Regions from separate parts of the Brevibacterium sp. FAM 24630 genome, predicted to be linked through region 2. Evidence: predicted binding sites of a transcription regulator. Region 2 holds the regulator's gene; each other region holds the start of a gene.
What was found. Region 2 encodes LexA, which represses DNA repair genes until DNA is damaged. Its sites were predicted from a motif close to TCGAACANNTGTTCGA; they were not measured.
Positions count from the first base shown of each region.

Region 1: the regulator LexA is predicted to act here: its motif matches at 735-750, upstream of ACPUD7_RS02670 (DUF222 domain-containing protein).
Region 3: the regulator LexA is predicted to act here: its motif matches at 1,228-1,243, upstream of ruvA (Holliday junction branch migration protein RuvA).
Region 4: the regulator LexA is predicted to act here: its motif matches at 1,195-1,210, upstream of ACPUD7_RS10045 (HNH endonuclease signature motif containing protein).

Region 1 covers NZ_JBNBZD010000002.1:270,542-272,741, forward strand. Annotated here, with positions in the region: gene ACPUD7_RS02665 (hypothetical protein) at 1-421, opposite strand, end outside; gene ACPUD7_RS02670 (DUF222 domain-containing protein) at 829-2,200, shown strand, end outside.
Region 2 covers NZ_JBNBZD010000001.1:45,478-47,677, reverse strand. Annotated here, with positions in the region: gene ACPUD7_RS00205 (ATP-dependent DNA helicase) at 1-555, shown strand, start outside; gene lexA (transcriptional repressor LexA) at 673-1,428, opposite strand; gene ACPUD7_RS00195 (LysM peptidoglycan-binding domain-containing protein) at 1,663-2,001, shown strand; gene ACPUD7_RS00190 (histidinol-phosphate transaminase) at 2,156-2,200, shown strand, end outside.
Region 3 covers NZ_JBNBZD010000028.1:17,217-19,416, forward strand. Annotated here, with positions in the region: gene ruvB (Holliday junction branch migration DNA helicase RuvB) at 1-564, opposite strand, end outside; gene ruvA (Holliday junction branch migration protein RuvA) at 615-1,211, opposite strand; gene ruvC (crossover junction endodeoxyribonuclease RuvC) at 1,320-1,916, opposite strand; gene ACPUD7_RS16005 (YebC/PmpR family DNA-binding transcriptional regulator) at 1,916-2,200, opposite strand, start outside.
Region 4 covers NZ_JBNBZD010000011.1:36,520-38,719, forward strand. Annotated here, with positions in the region: gene ACPUD7_RS10045 (HNH endonuclease signature motif containing protein) at 1-1,116, opposite strand, end outside; gene ACPUD7_RS10050 (NAD(P)-dependent malic enzyme) at 1,823-2,200, shown strand, end outside.

The DNA of each region.
Region 1 (2,200 bases), on a different contig from region 2:
CATCGGCATCGGCATCGGCGGGAGCATCCGCATCGGCATCGGTATCGGCGTTGGCGAGAGCATCCGCGGTGGCGCTGGCGCTGGGAGCTTCCGCGGTGGCGCTGGCGCTGGGAGCTTCCGCGGTGTCGTCGGCGCCGGCGATGATGATCCGGTCGACGGCCATATCGTGCAGACCGGCCGCGAGATCGTCGACGCCTTCGAAGACATCGGGACCATTCGAGCGGAGCACGAGATCCTCCTCGTCGGGGACGAAGATGCTCAGCTCCTCGTCCGGAGTGTCGGCGAGGCCCTCCTTCGTGGAGGCGAAGATGAGTACACCGCCCACGGCTCGCGTGCGGGTGACGATGTCGCCGAGGGTCTCCATGGCGTCATCACTGGGATAGCTGGCGTCGTCGGTGTCGATGAGGAGCAGGGCATCCATACCCCCAATCGTGCCACGTCCGGGTGACGCATTCGAAGCCGGGACCGGACGGCCGAGTTCGCGACCGCGGGAGCCGGGACGTGGCGGCGGGGCCTGCGGCGGCGGGCCGACGGCTGGTGGGCCGGCGAGTCGAACAGGTGCCCGCGGCTGGCCCGGCGGCCGGCACTGCCACCCGCACAGCGGCTGGCAGTACGGCTCGCACAGCGGCCGAGCGGGCGATGGCCCCATCGATCACCACTGACAGCAGTCTCAAACTTATAACACAAAATTACCTGCCGTTATCGCCGAACATCTGCGAACATCAGAAGATTGTTCGAAATCTTTTTCGATTCTCTATGGCGTTCTCTGGGCGATGAGAGTATACTGGACTTCAACAACAACGATGTTGGTGAACGGAAATCATCCCCATGACCCTCACTCCCGAACGCAGCTCCGATCATTCCGATCGGAATGCCGACAACTCCCCTCAGACCAGCGGTCACCCCCTGCTGGCCGACGAAGAGTGGGCAGATCTCAGTCGCTTCGCTCCGGAAGTCACCTCCGCCATCACCCAGCTGATGAGCCTCAAGGATGAGTTGCGCACCTTCGATCGCCCAATGGGACCGGATCAGGCCATCATGCTCGCCGACGGAGTCGAGGCGATCACACGCATCAATGAAGCGCTGTCGACGCTTGCGCTTTCCGTCTGCGAACGTGTCGGCACCCCCAGTGACTTCGGCGCCAAGTCGACCAAATCGCTCATCGAGAATCGGTTCAACCTCACCGGCGCAGAAGCCAATCGCCGGACCGAGATGGCCAAGAACCTCGGCGGACGCGTCGACATGGCCGGACAGGCACTGCCGCCGCTCTACCCTCTCGTCGCGGATGCGCTCCATGCCGGCACCATCTCCGCCGCCCAGGCATCCGTCATCGAAGACTGCATGCGGAAGCTGCCTAACTGGGTCAGCCAAGAGATCCGCACCGATGTCGAGTCGCGCCTGGTCCGCAACGCGCCCAAGGTCCGCCTCAAGGACCTGCGGGAGATCTTCGGCAAGCTCATGGGATACATCGACCCGGACGGCGAGGAGCCGAAAGACTCGACTGACCGCGCTGCGTACTGCATGTCGATGCGCGCCAAGGCCAACGGCGACTGGGAGGTGCGGGGACTGCTCGATCCCGTCACCGGCGGCACCCTCAACGGGCTGCTGACCTCTCGGATTCAGTCCGCCGGTGAAGGCGACAAGACTGCCATCGATGCTCCTGACACTGACGGGGCTGACTCGGCGGCCGGTATCGCAGGTGCTTCGTGTGCTGCCGATGGGCATCTGGCATCCGACACCGAAGGCTTTGAACCCGAGGGAACAGCTGCTCCGCTTCCCGATGAAGAGCTGCTCGAGATCGTCGACGCGGTGCTCTCCGGCGAACGGTATGACGCCAAGCGCGTACCGGAGCCCAACCTCGCTGCAGTTCGCTCGGCCGGAAATCCGTCCGATACCCCAGGCGTCGGTGTCCGCGAGAACGGCGAGATCGTCGACGTCAGTGCCGAGCAGCCCTCAGCACGGGAATGGATCTATGAACGATTCGCCGGTTTGGTCTCTACGATCGACAAGCAGCGTACGACCGCGGGAGCGCCGTATGCCCTCGTCGTCACCGCCAAGGCCGAGGATCTGGCCAGCGGCAAGGGGCACGGCACCACAGGCGCTGACAACCCCGTGCCCATCAAAGAACTTATGGCTGACGGCCTCAACGGCTCGGTGTTCTTCCATCTCATGAGCGACAAGGCCAAGACCATGCAGGTGG
Region 2 (2,200 bases):
CTCGAAGAGCTCGTCAGAGCCTCGAACGGCGGGGCACTGGGACTGTTCTCCTCTCGGGCGGCGGCCAATGCCGCAGCCGAACACCTGCGGGAGAAATTCGATTTTCCGATCCTGCTCCAAGGAGATGACGGCCTGCCCGCACTCGTCTCCCAATTCACCGCCGATGACCAGACCTGCCTGTTCGGCACCATGTCACTCTGGCAGGGAGTCGACGTGCCGGGCCGGACGAACCGGCTGGTCATCATCGACCGGCTGCCGTTCCCGCGCCCCGACGACCCGCTCATGCAGGCCCGCGCGCGGGATGCCGATCAGCGGGGTGTCAACGGCTTCATGGCCGTCTCCGCCACACATGCCGCGCTGCGTCTGGCACAGGGAGCGGGTCGGCTCATCCGCTCGACCAAGGACAGGGGAGTGGTGGCCGTGCTCGATTCGCGGCTGCGTTCGGCCCGGTACTCCGGCTTCCTCGTCAACTCGATGCCGCGGATGTGGCCGACGACGAACGCTCAGCTCGTGCGCACGAGCCTGGCCCGCCTCGCCGAGTCCGAAACGGAATGACTAGGCACTGCGCCTCGACGACCGATCGCTCCGCCTGAATGGCAGAACGCCTGCGACCGATCCGGTCGCAGGCGTTCTGTGTTCGAGCGTTGAGTGCCGGGGCCGCCGGCAGTGTGCTCAGAGGCGGCGGATGACAGCGACGACGAGCCCCATGATCTGGGCGTAGGTGCCGTCGATCGGCTCATAGTTCTCGTTCTGCGGCATCAGCCACTGCTCACCCGCCTTGCGCTTGAGCGTCTTCACGGTCGCCTCGCCGTCGAGCAGCGCCGCAACGATCTGGCCGTTGTCCGCGGTGTGCTGCTTGCGCACGACCACCCAGTCGTCGTGGCAGATGGCGGCTTCGATCATCGAATCGCCGACGACCTTGAGCAGGAACATCTCACCGGAGCCGACGACCTGCGTCGGCAGCGAGAAGATGTCATCGACTTCCTGTTCGGCGAGGATCGGGCCACCGGCGGCGATCCGTCCGACGACCGGCACCTGCACGGTGTTGTTGGCAAGCTCTTCGAACTTCGCCCGCTCCGCCTCTTCCTCTTCGAACGGATTGACGACCTCGATGGCGCGCGGGCGCTTCGGATCGCGGCGGACATAACCGAGACGTTCGAGCTGGGAGAGCTGGTGGGCCACGCTCGAGAGCGAAGCGAGTCCGGCGGCCTTGCCGATCTCGCGCATGCTCGGCGGGTAGCCGTTGGTCACGACAGCGCGTTCGATGGTTTCGAGCACGAGACGCTGACGTGGGGTGAGGCGGAAGTCGTCTTCGCCGGTCGAACCCTCAGGGATCTGAATCTCGTCGTCATCGCTGCGAGCGGCAGCGATCTCACTGGCAACATCTTCGTTGCGAGGCCGGCCTCTGCCTCGTTTGTTCTGAACCATTGCTCGTTCCCCTTCGTTCTATTCCCTGCCGCTGGACGCCGTGATCTCCGCTTCGAAGATACTCGTGTCAGTGCCGGCTGAGATGGTTCTGACAGATCAATCAACAACGCTGGTTCCCTCTCATTGTCGCATAGATGTTCGAGTTGGACTGGACATTTGTTCGATTGGCATGTTGAATAGAACAGACGTTCTACCGATTGCTGGTGGAATCGTACGAATGAAAGAGGTAATGCGATGTCTGCACAGAACACCGGGCTGCGCCTGACCACTCGTGGACGCCAGGCGGTTCGCCTTCTCCGGACCCTGCTCATTGCTCTCGTCGTCATCGGCGGAGCGCTCCTCCTCGCCACCCAGTCGTTCTCGGCCGCAGCGGTCGCCGAACCGGAATCCGAGAGCATCGGCATCGAAGCCGACGCGGTCGTCGTCGGTGAAGGCGAGTCGCTGTGGACCGTGGCCTCGAGCCTCGGACTTGATCGCGATACCCGCGATGTCGTGGCCGATATCGTCGACATCAACCATCTGACGACTCCGACCGTCCACCCTGGCCAGACCCTCGACGTCCCCGTCCGCTGAGGGCCGGCCGGGTGAGACCGGCAGCCGCGCAGCGTGGCAACGTGCGAGGTCGCCGGGGAGCTGCTTTCGGCCGCATCGGGCCGGAGCTCCGATGTCGGATCTCGAGGCTCGACCCGCCGCCGGAGCGGTGGGAGTCTCTCGGTAGACTGATCGCGTGGGAAACATCGAATCTTTGCCAGTGCGTGCCGACCTCGTCGGG
Region 3 (2,200 bases), on a different contig from region 2:
TGCGGTGAAACCGAAACGGTCACGCAGCGGCGCCGGCAGCAGTCCGGAGCGGGTCGTGGCTCCGACGAGAGTGAACTGCGGGAGGTCGAGCGGGATGGCAGTGGCTCCGGGTCCCTTGCCCACGATGACGTCGACGCGGAAGTCCTCCATCGCCACATAGAGCATCTCTTCGGCAGCGCGCGCCATCCGGTGGATCTCGTCGATGAAGAGCACTTCGCCCTCTTCGAGTGAGGACAGGATGGCCGCGAGGTCCCCGGCGTGCTGGACGGCCGGACCGGAGGTCACACGCAGGCTCGCGTTCATCTCGTGGGCGATGATCATCGCCAGTGTGGTCTTGCCGAGCCCGGGTGGGCCGGAGAGCAGCACATGGTCGGGGGCCTTCTGCCGGGCCTTCGCCGCGTCGAGGACGAGTGAGAGCTGTTCGCGCACCTGGGGCTGACCGATGAAGTCGGCCAGGCCCTTCGGGCGCAGTGCCGCCTCGGCGTCGCGTTCGGCCGTCTCGGCCTGCCCGGAGACGAGACGGTCGCGTTCGGCGCCGGTCATCGACTGATCGCCGAATTCCATCTCATAGGAGTCGACACCATCGCCGCCTGTTCCGGGTTCGAACGATCCGGTCATTTCTTCGCACCCAGCACCTTGAGCGCGGCCTTGAGGATGACGGAGGTCCCGGCCTCAGCACCGGTCTCCTCGACGACGTCGGCGACGACCTGCTCGGCCTGTGCTTCCTTCCACCCGAGTCCCACGAGGGCGTCGACGACCTGCTGGTTGCCGCCGCCGAAGGACAGGGTCGGTCCCGGGCTCGAGGCGGTGAGCTTCGGCAGCTTGTTCTCGAGTTCGAGGATGATCCGCGATGCGCCCTTCTTCCCGATGCCGGGAACCCGGGTGAGCGCGTTCGCATCCTGATTCGCGATCGCGGCGGCGAGCTCGTCGGGGCCCATAACGGACAGGATCGCCATGGCCAGGCGGGGGCCGATGCCGGAGATGGAGAGGAGGACGTCAAAGGTGTGGTTCTCGTCTTCGGTGGCGAAACCGTAGAGCGTCATCGAGTCTTCGCGCACCACGAGGCTGGTGACCAGTTCGATCTCCGCACCGTGTCGGGTGCTCGCCAGGGTGTCGGGGGTGACGTGGACCTTGCGGCCGACCCCGTAGGTGAGCACGACGAGGTGGTCAGCTGCGATCCGATGCACCGTACCGCTGAGGAAACTGATCACGGACTGCCTTTCAGGTGGGAACACGTGTACGAATCCAGGTTAGCAGTAACGCTGCTGACCGTTCGTCCCGGCACGCCAGAGACCCCGCGATGCCGCTGGTTCCGGCGACTATTTGGCCTTGCGCATGGCGTCTGCCCACTGCTGCTGGGCCTTCGTCAGCCCAGAGCCCTCCCGACCGCCGGCCTTGCGTTCGGTGAGGTCCTTGTTCTTGCCCGGAGTCGATTGCGCCGACAGCGCCCCGCGCCAGGAATGGCAGATGGCGATCGCCAGTGCATCCGCGGCGTCGGCGGGCTTCGGCGGGGAGTCGAGCCCGAGGATCCGCGTCACCATGGTGGTGACCTGCTTCTTATCGGCGCGACCGGATCCCGTGGTCGCGGCTTTGACTTCCGAGGGCGTGTGCATGGCCACGGGCAGGCCACGGCGGGCGGCCAGTCCCATCGTCAGCCCGGACACCTGCGCTGTGCCCATGATCGTCGAGACGTCGTTGCGGGCGAAGACCCGTTCGATGGCGACGACGTCCGGTCGGTAGGTGTCCAACCATTGGTCGAACGCCTCGGCGATGGATCCGAGGCGCAGGTCGACGGAGTCCGCGGACGGGGTCCGCAGCACGTCGACGGCGACCATCTTCACCTTCCGTGCGGGCAGGGTGTCGATGACACCGAGCCCGCAGCGGGTGAGTCCGGGATCAACGCCGAGGATGCGCATCAGGCGTCGAGTTCGGCGAGGACCTCATCGCTGACATCGGCGTTCGAGTACACGTTCTGCACGTCGTCGCAGTCTTCGAGCGCATCGATGAGGGTGAAGACCTTCTGCGCGGTCTCGGCATCGAGACTGACTTCGAGCCCAGGCACGAAGGAGGCCTCGGCCGAGTCGTAGTCGATGCCGGCGTCGACGAGTGCCGTCCGCACAGCCACGAGGTCGGTGGCCTCGCAGATGATCTCGAACTTCTCGCCTTCGTCCTTGACCTCTTCGGCACCGGCGTCCATGGT
Region 4 (2,200 bases), on a different contig from region 2:
CATCTCGCCATCGGCGTCGAGCAGAGAAGCCTCTTTGGTCACCTGAAAACCGGTGACCGGGTCGATGGACACGACCTTGACGCTCAGCTCAGGTACGGGGCGGACGAACAGGTCGTACTGGAGCTGGTCGATGGACCGCTCATCGCTGATCGCCATGCCGACGGGCAGATTGAGAGCTGACCTGTTCTTCCCGTGGATGGTCAGAGCCATGGCCTGGATGCGGTTGTAGCAGGCGAAGATCTCAGCCGAAGGGCCGTTGACGGTGAGGCAGGCCGAGCCGTCTTTGAACCCCTCGACGTCGACGCGGCGTCGCTTCGCCGCAATCTCGGTCATGGCGACGGGAGGAACGAGCAGGCTGATCATCTTCGCCAGGGCCCGGCGGAGGGTCTCGCAGGTGATGTCCGCGCGCTTGGTGGCGAGGTACTCGTCGAGCTTGGGAAGGAATTCGAAGGAGACCGTCACGCACAGCTGGGTGACCACCTCGACGTGTGCTTGGGTGAATTCGCCTTTGCGGACGCGGTCAGCGAATCGGGGAAGACCGTAGAAGATCGTCATCGCACCCGACAGCTGACGGTACGTGCGCGCACTGTTCGTACCGAGGACCGTCGAGATCTCGACGAGGTCCTCCGACAGCACGTTGTCGTAGACCCACTGCGCGAACCACGCCTTGGGGTCGAACTCGGGGAAGTCGGGCAGCTCCTCCTCTGCGGCCTTCTCGGCAGCTTTCCGCTGGGAGCGGGCGAACTCGGCGTCATAGAGCTCGACTTCAGCCTTGGTGCAGGCGGCTGTTTTCCTGAGAGCGTCCCGTTGACGGCGACCCGCCACATCGCCTTCGGTCTGCGTCTCATGACGGCGACGTTCCAAGGTTCCGGCGATCGTTGCGCATCGGAACGGCTCCGAACCTTCGGGCACGGCGAACTCCAAGTTGAGAAGGACCTGCTCGAGCACCGTTGCCGAAGCCGATTCGAGGACTTCGAAACGGGCGCGATCGGAGGCCACGGCCGCCTCGGCGAAGTGGGACATGTTCGATTCGAACCGGATGGCATAACGCGGCGAGGAGCCGGATGCCGCTGCCTCGTCAGTGCTCGACGGAGCCGAGCCTGTGGTGCCCTTCATTGCGATTTCACCTGCCTCAGACCTCATTGTCGGAGAAGTGGAGCTGAATTGAAAAGCTGTTATTACTATGATAAACGATCAAACAACTGTTCACAATAGAAAAGTGAGAAATTGTTCGAATGTTTCTCGATTCCCAATGGCCAGTGATTCCGTTGTCCGATCATTTTCGCATCCGGCACTGACATGACATTGAAGCTGTGATCGACGCAGCCGCAGTCTCTGCCAGCCGTCCGCCCGGCCCGCTCGGCACCGCCGCCATCGCCCCCGGACCTCGGCCTAAAGGTCTAGAGAACATGCCACCGAAACGGAGGGCAACCTCGGTGAGGGGAGGGATTTCAGGTGAAATGGGTCACCTCATCGGTTATGCTGATCGGGTTGCCGGATGCGACCCATGAGGTCGACACTCGCCCCCATGCGAGCCGTATCCGCACAGCGCGCACCTGCGGCGCCCTTCACCTAGGGTCTGCACCACAGGACGCGCCGACGTCACCGCACCATCCTTCACTGGTGACCAGTTCTTCGTCCGACCGCCTCGGCAAGCCCACTTCCGGCTCATCCGAACTCACCGTGGCTCAAGCGAGTCCGCACGGATTCATCTGAACTCATCCGAGTTCCGCCGACGCTGCGCCGCACTGCCCGCGGTCAGACGATCACTGCCGGCAACGACGAATACGCCCTGTCGCCGAATCAACCACGAGGATCAATCATGACGACCACCGCCGAAAACTCCACCGCTTCGGGCCAGAACGCGCCGACTCCCATCACTGATCAGGAGATCTTCGCCGCGCACGAAGGCGGCAAGCTGTCCGCCGAGCTGACCAGCCCGCTGCAGACCCAGCGCGATCTCTCGATCGCCTACACGCCGGGCGTGGCCAAGGTCTGCACCGCGATCAAGGACGAGCCGCAGCTCGCGCGCACCCACACCTGGACGGGCCGCCTCGTCGCGGTCATCTCCGACGGTTCGGCCGTGCTCGGGCTCGGTGACATCGGTCCGGCCGCCTCGCTGCCGGTGATGGAGGGCAAGTGCGCCCTGTTCAAGAGCTTCTCCGGCCTCAACGCGATCCCGATCGTGCTCGACACCAAC